DNA from 3 places in the Paenibacillus sp. cl6col genome. Region 3 is predicted to be linked to each of the others. Evidence: riboswitches for the same ligand, from Rfam matches in the RefSeq annotation. Region 3 holds a riboswitch; each other region holds the start of a gene.
The links. A riboswitch is a leader RNA that binds a small molecule or an ion and turns the genes downstream of it on or off. The one in region 3 is predicted to bind cyclic di-AMP.
Positions count from the first base shown of each region.

Region 1: linked by a shared signal. The riboswitch ahead of BLS15_RS06520 (3D domain-containing protein) and the one ahead of BLS15_RS21565 (CAP domain-containing protein) in region 3 are both predicted to bind cyclic di-AMP.
Region 2: linked by a shared signal. The riboswitch ahead of BLS15_RS20320 (hypothetical protein) and the one ahead of BLS15_RS21565 (CAP domain-containing protein) in region 3 are both predicted to bind cyclic di-AMP.

Region 1 covers NZ_FNAZ01000002.1:517,585-525,907, reverse strand. Annotated here, with positions in the region: gene BLS15_RS06550 (DUF350 domain-containing protein) at 16-447, opposite strand; gene BLS15_RS06545 (PspA/IM30 family protein) at 628-1,305, opposite strand; gene BLS15_RS06540 (prenylated flavin chaperone LpdD) at 1,599-1,946, opposite strand; gene BLS15_RS06535 (dihydroorotate dehydrogenase) at 1,992-2,927, opposite strand; gene BLS15_RS06530 (dihydroorotate dehydrogenase electron transfer subunit) at 2,908-3,609, opposite strand; gene BLS15_RS06525 (polysaccharide deacetylase family protein) at 4,003-5,175, shown strand; gene BLS15_RS06520 (3D domain-containing protein) at 5,261-5,971, opposite strand; cyclic di-AMP (ydaO/yuaA leader) riboswitch at 5,981-6,149, opposite strand; gene BLS15_RS06515 (amino acid ABC transporter ATP-binding protein) at 6,409-7,131, opposite strand; gene BLS15_RS06510 (amino acid ABC transporter permease) at 7,124-7,780, opposite strand; gene BLS15_RS06505 (transporter substrate-binding domain-containing protein) at 7,933-8,323, opposite strand, start outside.
Region 2 covers NZ_FNAZ01000008.1:91,932-100,254, forward strand. Annotated here, with positions in the region: gene kdpB (potassium-transporting ATPase subunit KdpB) at 1-1,168, opposite strand, end outside; gene kdpA (potassium-transporting ATPase subunit KdpA) at 1,263-2,933, opposite strand; gene kdpF (K(+)-transporting ATPase subunit F) at 2,997-3,077, opposite strand; cyclic di-AMP (ydaO/yuaA leader) riboswitch at 3,378-3,555, opposite strand; gene BLS15_RS20320 (hypothetical protein) at 3,570-3,977, opposite strand; cyclic di-AMP (ydaO/yuaA leader) riboswitch at 4,048-4,237, opposite strand; gene BLS15_RS20325 (hypothetical protein) at 4,614-5,006, shown strand; gene BLS15_RS20330 (hypothetical protein) at 5,200-5,499, opposite strand; gene BLS15_RS20335 (hypothetical protein) at 5,492-5,797, opposite strand; gene BLS15_RS20340 (alpha-helical endospore appendage domain-containing protein) at 5,797-6,141, opposite strand; gene BLS15_RS20345 (hypothetical protein) at 6,165-6,452, opposite strand; gene BLS15_RS20350 (glycosyltransferase family 2 protein) at 6,500-7,882, opposite strand; gene BLS15_RS20355 (GT-D fold domain-containing protein) at 7,945-8,323, opposite strand, start outside.
Region 3 covers NZ_FNAZ01000009.1:65,289-73,611, reverse strand. Annotated here, with positions in the region: gene BLS15_RS21575 (nucleoside recognition domain-containing protein) at 1-280, shown strand, start outside; gene BLS15_RS21570 (DUF2785 domain-containing protein) at 511-1,344, shown strand; gene BLS15_RS21565 (CAP domain-containing protein) at 1,465-2,307, opposite strand; cyclic di-AMP (ydaO/yuaA leader) riboswitch at 2,314-2,443, opposite strand; gene dhaK (dihydroxyacetone kinase subunit DhaK) at 2,615-4,375, opposite strand; gene BLS15_RS21555 (glycerol dehydrogenase) at 4,379-5,512, opposite strand; gene BLS15_RS21550 (PocR ligand-binding domain-containing protein) at 5,712-6,728, shown strand; gene BLS15_RS21545 (4'-phosphopantetheinyl transferase family protein) at 6,808-7,506, opposite strand; gene BLS15_RS29120 (hypothetical protein) at 7,775-8,323, opposite strand, start outside.

The sequences.
Region 1 (8,323 bases), on a different contig from region 3:
CTGTTGAATCCCTTGTTATATGCAGGCTGCAATAATTAACGCACCAACCACATGCAGCGAACCAGCCACGAGTGCATACGACATATTGCCTTGCTTAGTTCCCTCTTCCAAGTTCATGTTGAATACAGTACGGAACAACAAGCGGATTAGCAATTCTAGAATAAGCAATATGACAAATGAGAAGAGAGACATCAACAATGCCTCGCCTAAGCTGTAAGCGACACGAATAGAACTAGATAAAATATAGCCTTGCGAGAACAGCTTCATAATAAAGCGAGTCGTTACCGCTACATTGCCTTGTCTCATTTCATGGACATCCTTATAACCTGTAAACAAGGAGTCTACAATCATGAGAATGAATAAGAGCACCGCTCCTATCGCTGTCCACACCGCAATACGCGGCACATTCTCCAGCAGGACTGACCAGTTTTCTAATCCGAAACTCAATTCGAATCCTCCCCCATTGCCCTTTGGACGAAAGCCTGCTTACACAGCAGTTTGTCCAGAATCGGCAATCTCGTGTAAAAGTGTGTTCTCTTCATTTTATTTCATTAACGAGCCCATATACATGTACAAGAATAAAGAAAGACGCTTGTAACACAGATAACAAGCGTCTTCTGTATCCGATTATTCGGCAGATTTGTCGTACTTCTTCATCAGAGCTGCCAATTCATCCTCGACACCTTTATCCTTCGTCAAGCTCGCGAACTCATCATCGAGCGACTTGCCTCCCGCTCCACGGATTTCGTTGCTTGCTTCTGCTTGAGCTTCCATTTGAAGCATTTTATCTTCCATACGCTTCAAGCCTGACATCGCAGTATCGGAGCTGAATCCCGCCATTGCTTTGTTGATTTCCGTTTGCGCCTTCGCAGCGTTGAAACGAGCGACCAACGTTTCGCGTTTGTTCTTCATATCTGTGTACTGCTTGCGCATTTCTTCCAGCTTCGCGCGAAGAGCGTCTGCTGAAGCTTTGTTCTGATCATAGCTCGCTTTGTACTCGTTCATTTTCGCTTCTGCTGCCTTCTTCTCTTCCAGAGCGCGGCGTGCCAATTCAATATTGTCGGCCTGTACTGCAATTGCTGCTTGCTCAGCACGCTTGTTCACAAGTGCTTCTTGCTCTTCATAGGACTGCTTGAAGCGCTTCTCGATGGCGATCTGCTGGGCTACTGCACGTTCTGCTTCTTCCAAATCCTCTTGCATGTCACGTAAGTATTGATCTGTCATCTTAATTGGATCTTCCGCCTTCTCGATCAAGGCATAAATATTAGACATCGTTAAATCACGCAAACGTTTAAATACGGACATTGTATTGTTTCCTCCTTTGTGTACATAACCATTGAAACAAAATACCCATCAGCTCAATATTATGTTTCATTACACATTCATACGAATCAGTTCCGAAGTTGTTTCAAAAAAACAAAAAAATCATATCTCTATTGTATACGGAAATGTGGAAAATTGTATACTCCTCTCGCTGCTTAAAGAAATCTTCATTCCATTCATACTTTCTCTACATAATGACTCGTAGGTAGCCATAAAAAAAGAAGAAGATCAGGATTGCCCAATCTTCTTCTCCGTATTTTAACCATTGTGATTATTTAATCAAGGGTGGACAGCATAAGCAAAAATTGTGACCACGCATGATCAACAACTGCATCAATATGTGCCGAACTTAGATTATCATAATGTATCCCTGCACATACGGTAACCGTAGCCTGAAGCTGACTCGCCGCTTGCTTAGCCATTGGCTCTGTCAGTACATATTCTTTATGCCCAGGAACTCTATTCGTCTGCACAACCCATTCGTGCTCATCCGTACTCGGATCCCTATATGCGGTAGATACCGCCCCAATATGCTCGTCTCCCCCGGCAATGATGAACAGGTAGTCTCGCCCAATTTTGCGATATTGAATGGTTATGTCTGCACCCGGTCGTTGCTCCTGCATGTATTCAGAGCCCCCCTTTAATGAAATACATTTGTCCAGAAGGCCTTACTTAATAATGCCGCGAATCTCATCCAGACTTTGAATGTTCTCCATTTCCATGAAGCTTAGAAGACCAGCAAGCAACTCTTCGCCAGCACGCAAGTTCATGAAGTTGTATGTGCCTACTTGAACCACCTCAGCCCCGGCCATAATAAATTCAATAATATCCGAAGCAGAGGCGATGCCGCCCATGCCCATGACGGGGATAGATACATGCTGGGACACCTGATGAACCATGCGCAGCGCTATTGGCTTAATAGCCGGCCCAGACAAGCCCGCGTACGTATTGGAAAAAACACTGCGCCGCTGATAAATATCAATCTTCATTCCCGAGAACGTATTTACTAAAGAGACACAATCTGCTCCCTCGTCTTCACACATCACGGCCATTTCTACAATATTCTCAGCATTCGGCGATAGTTTCACAGCAAGCGGCAGTGAAGTGACTTGCCGTACTTCGCGAATGACCTCACGAGCAACGTCTGTTTTCACACCAAAGGCAATACCGCCTTCCTTCACATTCGGGCATGAAATGTTCAATTCTATCATATCAACAGCCCGAACACGTGCTTTGCGCCGCTCTTCTGCATCCTTCGTTATCTTCAAGGCCCCGAGGACGTATTCTTCTATATTACTGCCGCCAAGATTGGCAATCTTCACGGGCTCAATCGTTTCCCAGAATTCCATTTCCTCTTCCAAAAATGCATCGATACCAGGATTCTCAAGCCCAACACTATTCATCATGCCGCCTGGTGTCTCCCACACCCGGGTTCCGTTATTCCCTAGACGTGGATGTAGGGTGAGTCCTTTGCAGGAGATGCCCCCCAGCTTGTTAATATCATATAATTTGGCATATTCTTGCCCAAAGCCAAACGTTCCCGATGCCATCACGATCGGATTGTTGAACGGAATGCCGGCTACATTACAAGCTAAGTTCCGCATGCCATTCCACCTCCTCCGCCAAAAATACAGGTCCATCCGCACATACTTTGCGGTTGCCGTTTTTATTCTTTACTGAGCATACATAACAAGCCCCGATTCCGCAGGCCATACGTTTTTCAAAAGATACATACACCTTCGTATCCAAGCCTTCTGCTTGCAAGGCAACTGCCTTCATCATTCCCAATGGACCACACACCAGCACATTATCGTATTTACTTAAGTCCACGTCATCTAGGAGGTTGCCGTTTACACGGACAACCAACTCATTCGCGTAAGGTTCGTATGCTTCCGTTAAATAGGATTGCCCTCGAAAGCCAAGATAGATATCCGGTTTATCCAACTGCTTCGCCGTATATAATAAGGGTGCAATGCCAATACCGCCTCCGATAAGTGCAGTTCGTCCCTCCACTTGCGGGAAGCCATTGCCGAATGGCCCCTCTAGCTGGATACGGTCTCCATCACGCAGCTGTGCAATTAAACGCGTACCCTCTCCTGCAATCTTGTACAGGAACTGGATGCTATCCTTCTCCAAATTGCAGATGCTAATTGGACGAGACAGAATAGGTGCCGTATTCCAGGCCCGCAGCATAAAGAATTGACCCATGCTTGCTTGAAATTGACCCTCCACCGTCATGAGGTAAATGCCTTCAGAGATGCGTTCGTTGGAAAGAATCGTATACACAAGTATGCTCCTTTTTTCACGAGTAAGGACAGTCTGCATCCTTCTCACGTTTATTGAGATGTGCAGATTCCTGCTCGTAAGAAAAGCCCACATTCACAACCTTATGGATTGCTGCCTATATGGCCTATGCATAAGCTTTTCTCACCTTTACACTTCTACTATGCATGTTCTGGTTGACATCCCACTGTGACCCATGTCACATTAGCGTATGAATTATGACAATGGTTTCGCAAATTTTCAGAATATTAGCAAGAAGTTACAAGTGAACATCCTAACAATTATAGTCGATGAGATTATTTCCCTACCGTACTAGGTAAGTGGAAGGGCATATTTCTACCACCCCAAGGACATAACAAGAACATTGAACTGTTTATGGAATGGGGGAATGGCGCTATGCAACATTGTCGAATCTGCTTATCTGTATTATCCCTTTGTTTGCTCTGTATTACTGGCTGCTTCCATCGTTCGCAGGAAGCAACGCCTCCCATACCCAATCTTCCACCAAGCAAGCCAAATCAGTCAGAATCGATCCATTCATCAGCAGACAGTCTGTGGAGACAAGATCGCACTCATCCAGTACCACGTATCTTCAAGGCAGACTCTGTAAACATGCATTCCCCACATGCTAAGGGGAAGCAAGAGAATGCAGCTTCATCGGATCATCTTGAGATGCCTAAATTCACCATATCAGCTGAGCATAAAGAGCGTGATAATCAGAAAAGTCAGAAGAGACTGGAGTCGCAGCAGGCAGAGTCAGAATCTAGCCAGCAGAAGCAGCGTTCTTCCTCTTCGAATGAACGCCAGCACAAGTGGCAGAAATCAACCCCGTCGCAATCTGCGGCGCAAGCTTCACAATCATCCCGCTCCAGCATGCATAAGATGAAGAAACAGCATCTCACGATTGCGGAACTACGGTTGAAATACCCACATATCTTTAAATTGAATGCGAAGCAGCGTCATGGAGAACGACAAGTTGCGCTCACCTTCGATGACGCACCGGATAACCGCATTACGCCGCTTGTATTGGATATATTGAAGGAGCACAATATCCGAGCCACTTTCTTTCTTGTTGGCTCTCGTGCCAAGGCTTATCCAGGACTCGTCGAGCGGATGGTGCGCGAGGGGCATGTGATCGGTAATCATTCGTACAATCATCCGTTGCTGACAAAGCTGACGCTTCCAGCTTTTGAACACCAGGTGAAGGATACTGAACGCATTATCGAGCAGTCTACCGGATATAAGCCTCGATACTTCCGTCCGCCATATGGAGAAATCAACGAAGAGCAATTGCGCTGGGCAGGAGATAATGGATACATGGTCGTCAATTGGGATGTAGATACAAACGATTGGCGTGGATTAACCGCTTCACGTATTTTGCAAAATGTGATGCGTGGGGTACGCCCAGGTTCCATCGTATTGCAGCATGCCAGCGGAAGCACACAAAATGGGTATCTGCATGGAACCGTGAAAGCACTCCCATCAATTATTCAGCAGTTAAGGGAGCGGAAATATGAATTCGTCACCCTGCCTGATCTACTCCAAGATCAGAAGGAAAAGAAGGAATAAGAAAACAAGCCCCGCCATAATGGCGAGGCTTGTTGTTCAATTGCTATTGTAAGTATTCATCTACATCTATATATAATAGTAGATATTATTTCAACACATATACTTTAACGTCTTGCACGCCGAATGTGTTGCCTGTCTTCTTGCTTACCGGTACAAATATGTCAACCTTTTTCCCCTTGATTGCACCGCCTGTATCCGTAGCTACAGCAACCATACCGCCTGTCGGTAAGTGTTTGAAATCATATCCCGTAATATACAATTTCGTACCAAGCGGAATCACTTTTGGATCGACCGCAACTGTACCTAGTTTCAATGCATTACCCAATGCATCTACTGCGCCCCATTTGCCATTTTCACTCGGATGAGCTGTGTAGGCTGTTGCACGCATGCTTATCGTTTTCTTGTATGTCGCTGTACGTCCAGAGGACAATTGAACTACATTTTTAGGAGCAGCTTGTTGTACTGCTGCTTTCTGATTATTCGAAGCCGTTTTGACTGCCTGTTCGTCATTTTTTGCTACACCCAAAGCATTATTGACTGGCATCCCTTCCAATACCGACTTTTGAACAACAGGGCTTGGAAGTTCGATGGAGAGTCCACCATACAGATTTTTCGGATTAATTGTCGGGTTTGCCGACAATACGGATTCAACACTCATGTTGTAATTCTTAGCAATTGAATAGAACGTTTCTCCTTCTTTTACCGTATAGGGCTCAGCCTGTGCCGGCAAAATTTGAAGAATGGACGCAAGTCCAAGTAAAGCTGCTGTAATCGTTAGTGTAATTCTTTTACGCATATGTTTTGTTTTCCTCCTGTGCATTAGCCTGCGGGGTTAGTTGTCGGATTCGGGTCAAGGAGTTCCCCTACGCCATTCCAAGTTGCGGAATAAGCGATTCACCCCAAGGTGTTCTCGTAATATCGAACACCGGTCAATAATCCCCCGTACGGGTGTGTCGTTTCGGCTCGGATTGCATCATATCACAATTTTGTAACCTGTGCGCAGGAATATGATGGTAACTCTCTGGAACCCGCGCCCCCCAATGGATTGAAGCTTCAAATTTTTTTTATTTCATAACAAATTTGTAATCAGAGATGACATTTTTGTAATCTTTCTGTTTCCATCATAGCACATATTTCAGATTTGTAAACGAAAACGCTTACATAATTCAGCAAACAACAATAGGCACCCCCTAAGGATGCCTATTCGAACACCTATATATTTACAATACCTCTTTACAATACTCTGCTTAGAAAATCCTGCGTTCTAGCATGCTTAGGATGGTTAAATAATTGGTCTGGAGAACCTTCCTCCACAATATTGCCGCCATCCATAAACAAAATACGATCGCCCACTTCACGTGCGAAGTTCATCTCATGAGTTACGATTACCATCGTCATTCCCTCTCCGGCGAGTGATTTCATGACCTCAAGCACTTCGCCGACCATCTCTGGATCAAGCGCTGATGTCGGCTCATCGAACAGCATCACATGCGGCTGCATAGCAAGTGCTCGCGCAATCGCGATACGCTGCTTCTGTCCACCGGACAATTGTCTAGGGAATGCCTTGGCCTTATCCGCCAAGCCAACCTTACCAAGCAGCTCCATTGCTAGTTTATTTGCTTCAGCTTCTGGCACATGTCTCACCTTTATTGGAGCAAGGGTAATATTTTGCAGCACGGTCATATGGGGAAATAGGTTGAACGATTGGAATACCATCCCCATTTTTTCACGTGTTTTGTTAATGTTGTGCGACTTGTCAGTGATGCACTGATCCTCGAATCGGATATCCCCTTGTGTCGGAGTTTCCAGCAAATTAATGCAACGAAGGAGAGTACTCTTTCCGGATCCGCTAGGGCCTATGACTACAACCACTTCACCACGATCAATAGAGACATTTACCCCTTTTAAAATCTCCAATTTATCATACGATTTATGCAAATTTTGAATTTTAATCATGCTCGCTCAACTTCCTTTCCAAACGTGCCACCACTTTCGATAAAGTGAAGGTTAGAATGAGATAGATACACGCTGCTCCAATCAGTGGTCCCATCGCTGAATAAATTTTGGCACGAACGATATTTGTCTCAAACATCAAGTCTGCAATCCCGATGGTGCTGACAATTGAAGTCTCCTTAATAATCGTAATAAATTCGTTGCCGATCGCCGGAATAACATTGCGGAACGCTTGTGGAAGTACGATCAAGCGCATTCCCATTGGTTTTGACATTCCGAGAGAACGAGCTGCTTCCAATTGACCGTGGTCGATCGATTGTATGCCGGCACGGAAGATTTCAGCCAAATACGCACCACTATTTAAGGATAGAGCAATCGCTCCAGATGTTAGTGCACTGAATTCTACGCCATACTCTGCAAGTCCATAATGAATAATGAATAATTGTACAAGCAGAGGTGTCCCACGGAACACCTCGATATAGGTGACAGCAAACCATTTAAGCGGCTTTATTTTAGACATTCTCATCAAGACAATGGCCACTCCCAATAGTAATCCGAACAGAACGGATATCGCGGATAGCAGCACGGTTATGCCAGCACCGGATACAAATCCTAATTTATACGTCCATAACATGTCGAACCAATCGAACATGACAAACTTCCCCTTCCCTATCTATCACGACTGTTAATCTGCATTTCTTCTATATAAAGAGAAAAAGCTCCTCACTGGTTGAATTCCCACGAGGAGCGAACATATCACATCGAGATCCGTATAGACCGCATATAGATGCAATCCATCTGATCTTATTGTTCCGCCAGTTGTACCGCTTGTGTAATGAATTCATCCAGCTTGCCCTGCTGCTTCAAGCGTTCAAGCGTCTTATTCACTTCATCACGCAGTTTCACACTGCCCTTGCGTACTCCAATTACATATCCTTCACTTACTGGCTTCAATTCCACAGGCGCGACAGCGACTTCCTTGCGATTCGCAGCAAATGCCGCTGCCACAGGCTTCTCCACAACGACAGCCTCTAAACGATTCGACTCCAGTGCAAGAACGAGGTCGTTCACCTTATCCAGCATTTCCTTCTTCGCATCAGGGATTTGCTGAACGACATCCTCGAAGGTTGAGCCAAGCTGTACGCCGATCTTCATGCCCTTCAAATCTTCAGGTGACTTATACTTATCCTTGTCT
Region 2 (8,323 bases), on a different contig from region 3:
CCGCATCAACAGCCCCTTTGCGCACGCTGCGCCCATCCTTCAGGTCAACACCGCTCATGCGTGTTTCCGCTTTGAACGGGATGAATTCCCCTTGTATAGCAAGTTCTGCTTCATACTTAATTCCTGCCTTGGATACCCAATCCACGACAGAGCGACCTTCAGGTGTCTCATCATGATGAGAGGCAACAGCTGCCCACTGAGACAATGTGTTTACATTCGTTCCTTGCACCGGAATGAGTTCATGAGCCAAGCGATTCCCGAACGTAATGGTTCCCGTCTTATCTAGAATAATTGTATGAATATCCCCGCAGGCTTCAACCGCCTTACCTGACGTTGCAATGACATTGAACCGAGTTACGCGGTCCATACCTGCAATACCGATCGCGGACAGCAACCCCCCAATCGTAGTAGGAATCAAGCAGACCAGCAGGGCAATTAGCACCGCCGCATTCAATTCGACCTGCAAATAATGACTGAATACAGGCAAGGTCACAACGACAACCAAGAAGATAAGCGTCAAGCTGACAAGTACAGTATGAAGAGCAAGCTCATTCGGAGTCTTCTTGCGCTGCGCGCCTTCAACTAATGAAATCATTCGATCTAAGAACGATTCTCCCGGATCGCTTGTAATCCGAATACGAATCTCATCACTAATTACCTTCGTTCCAGCAGTTACCGAGCAGAAATCCCCGCCTGCTTCTTTCAATACTGGCGCAGACTCCCCAGTAATCGCTGATTCATCCACAGAGGCCAATCCGGAGATGACCTCGCCATCGCCAGGAATCGTCTCCCCTTCACGAACGACTACGACATCACCCTTACGGAGCTCGGATGAGGATACGCGAACCGTTCCACCTTCAGTTATCTTGTTCGCCCACAAATCCCGCTTCGCCTGCTTCAACGAATCCGCCTGTGCCTTGCCGCGACCTTCAGCGAGAGCCTCAGCAAAGTTCGCGAACCAAACCGTAATGAATAAGATGAAGCTGACCGCGCCGTTGAACCAACGTGGCATTGGCGAACCAAAGGCATCCGGCACGAACGTAAGCAGCAGTGTAATAACGAAGCCAACCTCGCAAATAAACATCATCGGGTTTTTAACCATCTGACGCGGATCGAACTTCCGCAGCGCATCGATCGATGCTGCCCGCATTAAGCTGCCTTGGAACATGCTCCGTTCCTTGTCTTGATGTGTATGCGTACGCGCCGGTTCAAATGGCGCAGGTGTTTTCATCTGTTTTTCCGTCTTCATTTTCCGTTCCCCCTTATTTCCACAACGTCAGATGTTCTGCGACCGGACCGAGCACGACTACCGGGAAGAACGTCAGAGCACCCACAATAAGTACTGTGCCGACAAATACGATACCGAACAGCGCCGTATTCGTCTGGAACGTACCACTTGTGTTCGGAATTGGCTGCTTCTTCGCCATCGATCCTGCTACGGCAAGGAGCGTAACGAGCGATACGTAGCGCCCTAAGAACATGACAATACCTGTGGAAATGTTCCAAAACGGCGTTGCATCTCCCAACCCTTCAAACCCGGATCCATTGTTCGCCGCAGATGATGTAAACTCATATAATGCTTGCGACAATCCGTGGAATCCTGGATTGGACAGGGTGTCCGCCTGTGTAGCAACTGCAATTGCAGTCGGTACTAGAATCAATATCGGATGCACCAGCAAGGTAACCGCCAGCAGTTTCATCTCCTTACTTTCCAGCTTGCGGCCCAAAAATTCAGGTGTCCGTCCGACCATGAGACCGGATAGGAATACGGCGATCATGACGTACAGCAGCACGTTCATAAATCCAGCACCGACGCCGCCGAATACGGTATTCAGCATCATATTCGCCATCGGGATCAAGCCACCGAGTGGTGTCAGCGTGTCATGCATATTATTGACTCCGCCCGTCTCCGATGCAGTCGTAACGACCGAATACAGTGACGATTGCACAACGCCAATGCGCACTTCCTTCCCTTCCATGCTGCCTGTTCCACTTAATCCTGCTGCGTTCAGCACAGGATTGCCCATATGTTCGGCCGTAAGCGATGATCCGAGCATAATGAGGAACAAGATCGCCATGGAGACGAACAGCACTCGCCCTTCCTTCTTGTTGCCGACCATGCGGCTGTAGGCAAACGGCAGCCCCGTGCACAGCATCAGCATGAGTAAAATATGAATTAAATTCGTCACACCGTTCGGATTCTCGTATGGATGTGCGGAGTTCGCTCCAAAGTGGCCGCCGCCATTGTTGCCAAGCTCCTTAATCGACATCATAGCTCCTACAGGGCCGAGCGGAATGTGCTGCTCTGCTCCTTCAACGGTTACTGCACTTTCCATTGGACTTAAGGATTGCGGAACCCCATTCCAGATGAACAGTACACTGGCAGCGATCGCAATAGGCAGGAAAATGCGCGTAATCGAACGCACAAGGTCTGCCAAGAAGTTGCCGAGCGGCTTGCCAGTCAAACCGCGAATAATCGCCATTACTGCCGCAAGCGCAGTAGCAGGTGACGTAAACATCAAGAAAATAATGCCCGTCATTTGTGACAGCGGAGACAGTCCACTTTCACCGCTATAGTGCTGCAAGTTCGTATTCGCCATGAAGCTGATCGCCGTATTGAATGCTACTCCCGGTTCCATGCCAGGAATGCCATTCGGATTCAACGGCAATACCCCTTGAAGGCGGAATATTGCATACGTCACCACAATCATTAGCACGTTCGTGGCAACTGCTGTAAAGGCGTATGCCTTCCAGCTTTGCGATTGATCCTTAATGCCGAAACACTTAAATAAAAAACGATCTATCGGACCAAATACAAGGTCCAACGGTCTTGGAGCTCCGCTATTATCAAACACCCCTGCCATATATATTCCGATCGGACGCGCTATCGCCAAGGCAAGCAATAAGGTAATTCCAATGGCGATCCATTCGATTGCACTCATTGTTCCGTTCCACCCTTCTCTAATGTACAAATATCAACAATCACTCTGCCCAAACTAAAATCGTTCCGGCTTGACTAAGGCATATAACAAATAAATGAACAGCGCCGTAATCAAGGTGAATAACACGATCATCATGAGCGATCACCCCGTTCATCCACTTCCGCCTTGCACCAATGGAGAATGCCCATTACGCTTAGTCCAAGCAGTGCGAGAAGAATCATCATGACTGCATCAAACATAGTCCCTTCCTCCTCCTGAATAAGGTTCTCATCTCTCCAGGCAATGCTGCCGCGATCCCGCTCCTACCAAGACTTCTCGCTCTGTAGGAACGCGCAGGCAACACAAAAAGCCACACGGAAAGAGGGACCCTTTCCGTGTGGCTTTTTTCGCGCGTCGTCAAATAAACGTGCGCGTAATGTTCCACGACGAAATAAAGGCTGCCTCCTTGGACGCTTACGAGGTTAGCTGACGGATTCGGGCGCGAAGAGTCGCCCTACCAGCCAGGAACGGATTCCTGTGCCGGATTCACCCCTTGCGCGAACTGCAGATGTACAGCTGGCGCACTAACATTGGTTCCCCCGTTCCCATGAATGGGATTCAGCGGTGAGCATTGCCTATATGGATAAATTAGATGATATCTGATAGTAAAAATGAAACTTGATCCGATTGCGTATAAATGACGTAATTTGCACCAAGCAATCGGTAGATCGACTGCGGATGATGACGCTTCGTCACGATTGTGATCGGATCCGTCGTCCATTGCCGGCATATTTGAAGCAGCCGGCAGGAAAGCGCAAAGCTCTGTTCAAACACATAGATTCGGCCAATCGGGACATGAGGGACGGCCCACGCCTTCGGCTCCGTCGTATTGATTCGGCATATGGAATGAACGCCAATACCTTCCAATCGCTTTGCCAATCGCCCATTATGGGCAATTCCCGCCACCGAATATCCTGCTCCTTTCAACTGACGTATGAATTCAATCCCCGTCTCACAGCCTGCGAACACTGTAATGACCCGGTCCGCATCGTACATATCCAGTTCCTCCTGTTCATCTGTCCGAAGCCCTACTTGCAAGAAAGAGGTGCGTCGCCATATGATCAGGCGCGCCTCTCCCGTACGCTTACGAGGTTAGCTGACGGATTCGGGCGCGAAGAGTCGCCCTACCAGCCAGGACAGTAATCCTGTGCCGGATTCACCCCATGCGAACGGTGGCTGCTGACTGTCCACTCAGCTCCATTCACTTGATTGGTTCCCCCGCTTCCGCTTCCTGCGGAATTCAGCGATTGAGACGCAACGGATAACGTTGTTGTTGCTGAACTGAATCTTACGCCTTTCCCCCTCCTGCTGTAAATGAAATGAAAACCATAATTTCTCCATTTCCGGGCAATTGTGATCAACTAATCCCATCTTATCTCCCATTACAGCATCATTACCTCGCAATTTCTCAACTTTGCTTATGCGGCGATGATTTCATGAGAAAAACAAAGAAATTTAAATAAATACCTGTATGTAAACGCTTTGTTTGACCATTTGTTTGGATTTCCTGGATTGGATTCTATTTACAATCTCTATTCCAAAAGGTAGGATACGCACAACAACTGAGACGCTGCTTGCAATCGATTTCGATCTGCACGGCAGATATTGCATCTCATCGAGAGGAGGCACGATATGCAAGACCTAGAACTTGCACAATTACTAAGTCACAAGCTATCTGAACACTGGGGAAAATGGAGCGAGCAGCATGGAGACAGAATCTTTCAACCAGAAGAGATGGACGTTCATCTTGCTTCCGACCTTGTTTATATTCGACTTCAACCGCGTGAACAGCTACTCGACAGTACGGAACACAACTATAGCGGCAGCACTCGTCTACGAGCTCACAAGGCGATCTCCCAATGGGAAGTGCAGCAGCGTGGAATCATGTGGGATACGATCATTCCTCGTGCATGGGGAGTAAGCGTTATGCGCATGTGGCTCGATCTACCCCTGGTAGGCGGAACCACGCTTGACGTCATACAACTGGAGCCACATTCAAGCAGGAAGCTATGTCTCTCCCCTTGAAACCAATTTATAGAGAGCTGTAATCGATAATCAAGTTTCTGACGATGCGCAGGCATACAACTGCGCATCGTTCTACCCCGTTTACCCAAACGTGATACTTGTTCAAGTTCCTTCTTGCCCGAATCCTATCACTCGATAGCCATTAAAAAACAGCCCTCCTCTTGCCCATGCAAGTGTCAGACTGTTCACTTCGTTATGCTTGATTGGCATAGGACAGTTGATGTGCATCTTCATATCCTTTCGCATACCCCACCCGATATCCATCTTGATATGCAGGATGCTGAATGCGATGATGAGTCGAATGTGTTGAGGCAAATTGCTTCGTTGTACGCCGACGATCGGGCTGCTTCACAACCTGAAGACGGCGTTGCGATTTCCGTTGCGGAACCTGCTTGCCCGCTTTCCTTACGCTTCCCGTTGATCCAATGCCGCTAACCAACTTCTGCTGTCCTATTTGCCGCCGGGATCTCCGTGCTCGCTTCAGCTTATTCACTTGCAACTTCTCCCTCCTCCACTCTCATCTCCTCGAATTGACAATCCGGATGCAGCCATGGAGGCGCAGCTGTGCCTGTCTTGCGAATACGGGTCTGAAAACCTGTGACCATGCCGCATAGTGCAAGCTGATACATGGACAACAGACGAATATTGTCCTTGAGCAATTTCGTTGCAGCTTCTGAATGTGCTGTGAGGTCAGCCATTTGATTCAACATACGTGCCAATGCGGATTGGCTCTGCACAATAGCCTTGATCATTTCAATCTGCACCTGCTGCTCCTCGTGCGCTGCAGCCATTACATTTTGTCTCCTATTCCGAACTCCCCATTCAACATGCCCCCTCCGAGGCTATCCCCGTAACCCTCGGATTCCTCACGCCGGAGCAGTACCTTCATATTGTGGGACAGACTGACTTGCAGCTTCGTCAAACTCTCGATTACTTCAACCACTTGCGCATGCACGTCAAGAGGTTCGACAATCTGTTCCCGATGATTCGTGAACGAATGCTCTGTCATATGATTCAACGTCCAGTTGCGCATCTTCTCGGCCTCTACTGCTTTAGCTTCTAGGATCTTCGCTACATTGCCCTGCATCTTGGCCATAGCCTCCAGAATGACGTGATAGGACTGTTCTCTATTCATGCAGATCCCCCCTTGCATGCGCATTATTCCTCTGTATCATCCGAAATCTCCTTCAACACATGCTGCAGCTGTTCCGCCATCGCTTCCTCTAGCTCGGCGATTCCGTTCAGATAAGCTACGATACTTTTCGTTAATGCCTGGGAGTATTCCTTATAATCGTTCTCCCCCCCGAATTGAGGGTCAACATCCGGCAGTGCATGCACGATTTGCGCCATGCGAACCGCTACTTGCCGCTCTGCGTCAAGCACGCGCGCCATATGCCGCTGTGTATATGACATTTGACCAATCATGTCCGTGATGAAATGTTGCAATATTCTCCCCTCCCAAGCACAAGGCCTAACTTCCACTCTTCAATTCCTCAAATGTGATAGGAATGAATGACCGGGTGCGCCATAATTGGCAACTGTTCCGTAAGGTTGCTTCTCTCTTGTTCCGTACGGATTGCTACCTTATCAGCGAATCCCCAGCGGTTCAGCGCATGATCACTAACAAGCTCTCTGCATGCTTCACCCTCACGACGATAATACTTTCCTAGTTCCGTTTTAAATACAGCACCGTCAGGAATCTTTCCCTCTGTTGCATGCTGTTTACTCCATTTCTCCGCAACCGCAGCAGCCTCAATTGGTACTCCTGTTGGCCAGCCTCGCAATTCAAGCTGACTTACCCTTACAATCGGGATACGCAACTCCCCTTGAACAGGACGTTTTGCCCCATTTTCAATCCAATAATTTGCATCGTTTAGTCCAGTAACTGCCACCTGAGACGGATAAAATGCCTGACATTGCCGGCCCGCAAGCATCCCATGCTGCGTACGAATACGCTGAAGCCAATCATAAGCATTGCCCCACTTCTCTTGAAAGAAAGCCGCATGCTTATCCTGACTAGATTGAGTGTGACCGCCCTGCTCCTGCAGGCTTGCTTGGAACGAGCGATGGATAAATACGTCCCTCGATACGATAAGCTTGAGCCCTAGCAGCCGCATGCGCAAATGATAATCTTCATCTGCAAATCCGCTATTCTCAAATCGCTCATCAAAGTATCCATTCGCTTCAAATGTGCTGCGGCGCATAAGGCGGCACACATGGAACAAACGATCTGTGCTATGCCACCGGCTTGCATCTGGGATATTATATTCAGCAGCAAAGTCATACATATCTTGGACATGTTCGTAAGGCACAGGTATCTGCTGTTCGCCGTCAACACGGTTCGACACTGATCCAACCATACCAAATTCTATGTTGCTGTGTAAGCAATTCAGCATACCGGACAACCACTTCGGCGTTACGAGCGTATCACTGTTCAATATGCATATCGTGCTGCCTTTGGACATCATCAATCCAGTATTGATTGCACTTGCCAGACCTCGATTGGTCTCATGGCTGTGATATCTAATCTGTCCGCTAAGCCTTTGCAGATAGGCCAGCGTATCATCGGTGGAGGCATCATCAACAACGATCACTTCGATCGGTCTGTCCGTATTCGAGAAAATACTGTCCAAGCACTGCTCCAACTGATTCCGTTGATTATAAACAGGTAAAATGATGCTCGTTCCGTCGAATGGGGTGCCATACCGTTCTTGACCTGCCTGAAAGCCTCTGACATAACCTAACGAATAACCATGATCGAATCGGTCTTGCCTCCGGTCACCCTTGCCCTTCCCTGATAGCTGGTGTGTGCTGTTTGATGTTCGAGCTCCTGCCCTCCGCGTCTTCTGCAGTACCGGCCGACGATGTCGAGTCATAAACGTGTCACACCTCCCCTTCCCCTTAATGCAAGTTCACACTACCGAATCCAATCTCAACTTCATATTGCAATGACTCCATCCGCGATCTTATTCGCTAAATGGCCGAAATCAATGGCCACTTTGTTGTATCGCTCTGCTATTTGCTGTGCCAGGATGACCGCTGGAATTCCTGCCGCTACCAAAGCGATATCAAATTCATATCGGGACACCTCATCTAGAATGCGTGGGATATCCGTTGTCCCCCGAACAGGAGCAATTGTACCGGTTACTGTAATTCCTCGCTTCCTCAACATGGATGCTAATCCCACGGCGGCATTGCCCACAGTCAATACGCGGCGCCTTCTAAGCAAGCCATAAAGGTGTCCCTGCAATGCAATAGCGTAATTCACTGTCGAAACGGTCAGCCTCATATCACCCATGTGTAAGCCATGTGCACGA
Region 3 (8,323 bases):
CTTGCTAATGGGCTACTTGTCCTCTGGGGCAATGGTTGATGCAGATGGAATGGAGAACATCAAGGAAATCTTCCTGCAGCATGGATGGACATGGTTGACTGCATTGAATATGATGCTGTTCTCCTTGCTCCACTACCCTTGCGGAACGACACTATTCAACATTTATAAAGAAACGAAGAGTGCAAAATGGACAGTATTGTCTGCCGTTATCCCACTCGGAATTGCTATAGCTGTCACCTTCGCCACGGCTCAGCTCGCAAGAGCCTTCGGCTGGGTATAAATTTATCGCCCGCCCCCTTAACGATTATGTTCAGGGGGTTTCTTATTCATTCCCTCCTTACTTGCTAACTATACCGTATTGCTAGAAACCATGATTTCGTTCGTTACTACCATTCGTCTACATATACATTTCTTTCCTATCATGTTAAAATGATCATCTCATTCTTTTTATGATTATTCATTAGCGAATACAAATACCTAAACAAACCTTTAATGGGGGGGATTCATTTCATGGACAAGCAGCAGCTGCACTCGATCGTGGAGCATCAATATAAACCACCAACAGAAATCGAACAATATGAAGCCGTACAACAAGTAGTCAGCCTACTTGGCTCTACAGATCCTGAATTGAGGGATGATCTTGCATATGGGATATTGTATGAATGGCTTATTACACAAAAAATCCTGACCGCTGGACAACTAACAGAGCTTCTTCATCAGACGTTATCAGACCAAATGCTTTTCAAAGGAATTGGGACTGCTGAGAACGATTCGGTCTTCCAACGTACATTCTCCGCCCTCTTACTCGCACTGCTTCTGAAGCGTGATGAACAACAGCCTTATATAAGCAAGCCTTTATATGAACACATTGCGAAGCGAGTTGTTGATTATTGCATGCAGGAGAACGATTATCGCGATTATGTAGAAGTTAAAGGATGGGCTCATTCTCCAGCTCACATCGCAGATGTCATGGCTGCTTGTGTACGCAGTCCACACATTGGCCCAGAGGAATGCAAGAAGCTTCTCAGTGCCATTGAGCACATGCTTCTTCATGCGAATCATATCTTGCGAACAGAGGAAGATGAACGCATGGCGACAGCCGTCGTGTCAATGCTTGAGCTTAATAAGTTGTCGTTCACGTCCTATTGCGCGTGGCTTATGCAGGCTGAGCTGCCCAATGAAGACAAAGTGATTTATCGCTGTAGACGCATAAATGTTAAAAATTTTGCTCGATCTGTATGGTTGCGTGCAGCAATGAGAGAATTCATCGATCCAACAACAGAATGGCACAATTGGTATAACATTGAAAAGAAACTGAATCCGGTCTTCAACAGAGACATATAAGATCAACTTCATTTCTGTTAATTTCCTCGTTATTCTCTTGTAGAGCGCCTGATTAAATACAAAAAAAAGAACCTGCACTTACCTGCAGGTTCTTGATGTGATATCTACATACTTAACTCGTTAGCCTGTAAATGATTGTACCCACACGCCATTGTAGTATGCAACACCGATGGAGGTGAAGCTGGAGTTCAGGATGTTCTTACGGTGTCCATCGCTGTTCATCCATGCGTTCATTACTTCTTGCGGATTACGTTGGCCTTTGGCAATGTTCTCGCCAGCAGTATTGAAATTGACACCTTGTGCTCTCATCAGATCAAATGGGGAGCCAAGTGTTGGAGATTGATGGTCAAAGTAGTTGTTATCGTTCATGTCTTTCGCCTTGATCATCGCAACTTTGTTCAATTGTGCATCGGATTTCAATGGCTGCAAACCAGCATTCGCACGTTCTTGGTTCACCAAATCGATAACTTGGCTAGCGAAGTCACTGTTCGCATTGTTGTTGTCTTGCGGCGCAGTTGGTTTATTGTCACCAGGTGTTACTGGTTTTTCAGCTTCTGGCTTGTTTACTTCTGGTTTGTTAACCTCAGGCTTTTCAACTTCAGGTTTCTCGATTTCTGGCTTCTCTACCTCAGGTTTGTTTGCTTCTGGCTTTTCAACTTCTGGTTTATTTACTTCCGGCTTGTCCACCTCTGGCTTTTGAACGGGAGGCGGAACGATTGGCTTATTCCCAATCTCTTTTTGAATGGCTTCCATCCATTTGGACAAGATTTGCTTCAATTCCGAGTTATCTTGGAATACTTTATCAAAGTCCATATTCATACCCAGGTTTGAACAATTCGAGTTCATCATTGGATTCGGCTGTTGCACTGGGCTAACGGGTGCTGCCATAGCAGAGTTCACCGCCATAACCGGTGCCAATGCAATCGCACTTGTAATTACAACTTTCTTAAATGTCTTCTTCATCCTGTACATCTCTCCCTTTGCAGCCTGCGAGGTTAGCTGTCGGGTTCGGGTTAAAGTGGACTCCCCTGTCGCTATACGACTTCACCCCAATGAATCGGTTCCCCCGCGCTCTGATGAGCTTCGGCTTGTTTTGTGGTACGTTTCCGATCCTAACACGGATAATACAGGAGATCATTTCAAATATATTGTAATTAATTATAATATCTTCCAAACGAAAAGAACCGGAGTATGCTAGACTGCACTCCGGTTCTACTTTTCTAGTATTCCATTTGGTCGGAAATTGATCTAATCCTAATCCGCTCGCTTCTTACTTGATCACTTGGGACAACGCTGTGAAAATCACGCCAAGCGCATAGGCACCAGCATCAGGATAGCCAAGACTCCGTTCGCCAACCGTACCCGCTCTTCCCATACGAGCTACTATTGTCTCTGTATACTTTGCACCTTGAACAGCAGCCTCTGCCGCTTTCACAGAAGCAGTCTTCACGTCATCGCCCTCAGACGCACTCTGTACCCACGCATCTGCAAATGGAGCCAACGCATCGACAAGTGTCTTATCCCCAACTACAGCTCCTCTTCCGAATGAGCGCTCGCCCGTGTCTTGAATGCCTTTAACAACTGCTTGCATCATTTGTGCAAATTCAGAAACGGTCAATTCTACGCGTTCGCCCGCGAACTTGCTGGCAGCACGGAATGCTGAACCCCAGATTGGGCCGGAAGCGCCGCCGCAATGCTCCATAATAACTAACGAGCAAGCATGGAGGAAGCTGCCCATGTTGTCTGAATGATGTTCAATGATGTCATGCCATTCTCTCTTCAATTGCTTGAAGCCCTTCGCCACACTCATACCGAAGTCGCCATCACCTGCATGTGAATCCAACTCGCAGAATGGAACCTCATTTTCAATGATGATTTCGCTCATCTTGTCTGTTAGATAGATCAGGTTATTAACCGTGAACACATTATGTTCGACCTTCGAGAAGGCCTCGTCCGTCTCTACTGTGAAGGATACCTCGTTGCTCGCAGTTCCTGCTTCGGACATCTCCTCAGGATGGATTGGTTCAAATGAACCACTCACCTGCAGCGCTGGCGTATTGCAGCTTGCTTCAAGATAATGCTTAAGCTGTTCATCCAAGCGGATAATCGACACCGACGCGCCAGCCATATCGATACTTGTCATGTAGTTGCCTACGAATACTTTGACAAGAGTAATTTGTTGTGCATGAATCTCCCGAACTACAGCGTTCGCCAGCAAGTACAATTCTTGCAGCGGAGATCCGCCAAATCCGTTAATCAACACGGCTAGCTCCTGCTTAGAGCCTGCTGTAATCTTCATGTCACGGAACAAATCCGCAACCATTTTCTTCGCCAGTTCGTTAGCAGAAGCGATCTTCTCTCGACGAATGCCAGGCTCCCCATGAATTCCTACGCCGTACTCGATCTCATCGTCATTCAACTGGAACGTTGGTGTTCCTTTTGCTGGAACTGTGCATGAGGTAAGCGCGAATCCAATACTTCTTGTGTTGTCGATCGCGTGCTGAGCAATCGCCTTCACTTCTGCAAGCTCCAAGCCCTCTTCAGCGGCCGCACCTGCAATTTTATGAACGAGCACTGTGCCTGCAACACCTCTGCGGCCAACCGTGTATAGACTGTCCTCTACAGCTATATCGTCGTCCACTTTGACATAATCGACCTGAATTCCGTCTTCTTTGGCCAGATGCGACGCATTTTTGAAGTTCATAATGTCGCCACTGTAGTTCTTAATTATGAGCAGCGTTCCCTTCTTGCTTGCAGAGGCCTTTAACGCTTGATAAATTTGAATTTGTGAGGGGGATGCAAATACATCACCGCATACAGCTACATCGAGCATGCCTTGTCCAACAAATCCAGCGTGAGCTGGTTCATGACCGCTTCCTCCGCCACTGATCAACGTAACCTTGTTCTCATTCACGATTTTTTTCTTGACAATCTTGTATTTGCTGATGAACTCCAGTTCCGGATGTGCAAGCACCATACCGTTACACATTTCCCGAACCAATGTTTCCGGTTGATTCAATATTTTTTTCATTCCTTACACGTCCTTCTGGTCTTTGAATTGTTGACCCATCATATCAGCCACTCGAATCGCCGATACGACCATCTCTTCTGTGACTGGGAACGGCATGGAGTGGATAGATTCTTCAGGGATGCACGCCTTCTGTGCTACTGCCTGTAATTCCTCGTTCGTAACACTTGTTACACCGAGATCAGCCAAGCATACCGGAAGACCAATGCTTACGCAGAATTCCAATACCTCGTTCATTTCTGCTGCGCTTGCATTCTCAAGGACAAGCTGCACCAATGTTGTAAAGGCTACCTTCTCGCCATGCATATAAGAGTGAGTGCCTTCAAGTGAAGTTAATCCATTGTGGATGGCATGAGCTGCCGCCAATCCGCCGCTCTCAAACCCTAATCCAGACAACAGAATATTCGTTTCCACAATGTTCTCTAGTGCAGGCGTTACCAAGTTCGCATCGCAAGCCATCTTCGCCTTCGCACCGTCTTCAAGCAATGTTTCGTAGCACAACTTCGCAAGTGCGAGTGCTGCTTTCGTACCTTTGGCAGGTGCTACTCCTCCCATTGCACCACAAGGCAGTCCTGCATTTACATTCGAATAAGAGCTTGCTGTTGCACGTGCTTCGAAGTAAGTGGAGAGCGCATCTCCCATGCCTGCTACGAGGAAGCGCGTTGGCGCATTCGCAATGACAGTCGTATCAATCATGACCACACTAGGACTTTGCTTGAAATAAGCATAATCGTCAAATTCCCCTTCAGGCGTGTACATGACCGCGGAATGGCTAGTTGGCGCATCAGTTGCTGCAATAGTTGGAACGATAATGAGCGCTTCCCCTTCTGCCACACATTTGGCTGTATCAATCGCTTTGCCACCGCCAAGTCCAATTGTACATGAGCAATTATGCTCAATAGCAAGCTGTTGTAATCGTTTTACTTCTTGACGAGAGCATTCTCCAGTGAAACCGCTCTCAACTAACGTAACTTTGTATTTATTCATTGTATGTTCAAGCTTATGCTTTACACGCTGCACATCATCTGGATGAGCGATCAGAAGAGCAGAATCTCCGAATGTTCGAATGAAATAACCCAAGTTATACAGTTCATCTTCACCTTGTACATATTTGGCTGGGCTGATAAACGCTTTTCTCATGATTAAATGCCTCCTCTGTGCTATTTATATGTTTATTATAGAACCGTCAATGAACTAGATCATTGAACTATTATTGCGAAATAAAGCGCTATCTTATCGGATTTTCTTATCATTTGTACGCCGAATGGTATTATCTTGTCATCCAACCAGAAAATTATGCTATAATTTAGCCATGCAAACAAAAGGAGAATGAGTCATCGTGAGTTCCCGTTTTAGCTTAGAGAGCATCATCGATATGGAAAAATGGCAGCAGCTGCAAGACTCGCTATCCTTAGTGACGAAGATGGCCGTGATTACGACTGACTATAAGGGCATCCCAGTAACAGCGCATAGTCATTGCCAAAGCTTCTGCCAGGCCATACGGCAAGATGAATCGTTGTCGCAATACTGCCAGAAGTGCGATGCACGCGGCGGTCTGGAGGCTGTTAGGCTGAATAAGCCGTATATCTATTTGTGCCACTTCAATATTGTCGATATTGCTATTCCGATTATCGTGAATAATCAATACATGGGAGCAGTGATGGCCGGACAAGTCAAGCTGCGTGACAATCCGATGGAGCTCGAACAAATTGTTACCCGACCTGCTAATGCGGATGCGAATCGGAAGTTCAAGAATCTCGAGCCGGAATACAGCTCCTTGCCGGAACTGTCTTATGATGAGGTTGTCACCATTTCTGAAATGCTCTATCATCTATGTAATTATATTGTAGAGGAAGCCATTTCCAAAAATACAACCATTGAAATGTATCGGCAGGCGCTTCATAGTGAGAAGACTGCCTCCGAGTTTTTAGCAGACCATAGCTATCGCAGCATTCAAACATTCAAGGCAGAACTGGATAACACGCTGATCGACAATCAAATTAGCAAGATGAAAAATCAGCAAATGCTTGCCTCCAACTCGATGCTTCAGCCTGCATTCGATTATATTTATACACACAAGAGCGAGAACATAAAGCTGACGGATATGGCTGCACTCTGCCATGTCAGTCCCAGCTACTTCAGTCGTATTTTTACGAAAGAAACAGGAGAAAACTTCTCGGTGTTCATTCCGCATCTCAAAATCGAGTGGGCCAAACAAATCTTGGAGACTACCGATCTGTCTATTTCGGAAATTAGCAATGAGCTTGGCTTCAGTGAACCGAGCTACTTCATTAAGTCATTTAAGAAATTTGAGCAACTTACACCTGCTCGCTATCGCCAAATCTATAAACGATAAACCATAACAAAAAGCCGTCACTCCACGTTCTCCTGCGAACTTGGGGACGGCTTTTCAACCCTTCCTCTCTTCCAATTACTCATCGAATCCACTGCTGCAAATCATCCATCGTTACATATGAGATAGAGGGCGATCGTTCATGCTGCTCATGTCCTTCTGTACAGGCTGCCGCTTTATAACCATGTTCCAGCTCGAACGTATAGAAGCGTACCGATTCCTTATCCGGCTTCAATTCGAATGTCCCTGCCCCATTGTCAACGATGGAGAAGGAATCCAGCGGAATAGATAAGCCCTTTCCGGCTGCTTTGATATAGCTTTCTTTCAATGTCCAAAGTGTATAGAAGTAGTCTAACTTCTCCCCGTCGGCTTTTTGCATTAGAGCATCCGTTTCTTCCATCGAGAAAAAACGGCGCGCAATCGACAAGTCAATCGGCTTTATTTGCTCCACATCAATGCCAAGCACTCCTTGCCCCCATATCATCATCACCCAGCAGCCTGAATGCGAAATGTTGAAGGAAAAGTCGCTGTCTCCTGCGACACGTGGCTTGCCGTACTCATTGTGTTCAAAATGTATGTCTGCATTCGTATATCCGTAATCCTTACACAACACTGCTCTGACCAAAGCTTCTCCAAACAGAGAGCGATATGCATCTTCAACAAACTTAAATTTGCTAACTCGATCTCTTCGCTGCGGTGCAACCTTGCTCATGAAATCATCATACTCCGCAGACGAAATGTGTTCCGGTAAGTGAAATGCTGCGATTTTCGTTATGTTCATCACCTTTTGACCGACCTATTGAACGACATTTAGAAGCCCATCTTCAATAACCAGCTAGCCAGATGCTCTTCCCGCGCTTTTATGTCATCCTTGTCTCTATTATATTTGCCCAATTGGTATTCGCCAACAAGATTACCGTCGAGCATGAGTCAAGCATGAATAGCACATGCTCCAAGCAAAAGATGCCCATTAGTCAACATGCTGTAAATACCTTCATGTTGGAAGACGAATGAGCATCCTTGATTATTAGGAAACGATGAATAGACCGTTATGCTTGAATGAATTGGGGAGACTTTTGCAATTCATAGTTGTTCTTTTCTTTCTGCTTGTTATAGATGAAGTGCATAATGATTGCAGCGATTAAGAAGAAGCTGACTTGCAAAATCTGTACTTGCGCATTGAAGTAATAGAACTGAAGCCGGCTTCCTGTTGCAGTCAGCCAGAACGTGAAGAGATAGAACAGCAGAGTGCCTCTTGTTGCATTGAACACGTAGCTTTGGAACCATATGAAGAACATAAGCTGAATAACGTAGAGAAAATAGGAGGTGCTAGTTTCATAGGAAGAGATCACGTAGCCTGGCAGCACCCAAAGTCCGAATATGAGTCCAGTGAGCAGAGAACTGGTAACATTGTTTTTGAATTTGCCCTGAAGAAAAGGAAGCAAAAAGCCAATCCAGCCAAAGATTCCACCGATAAGCCCTGTCTCCTCAATCAGATTCCACAGTCCAATTAGGAACATGTCAGAAATGCTGTATGTCATTTGCGGAAGAGGAATACCGAAGAGCTTTGAGCCATAGTGCATTGTCGCTACGAACAA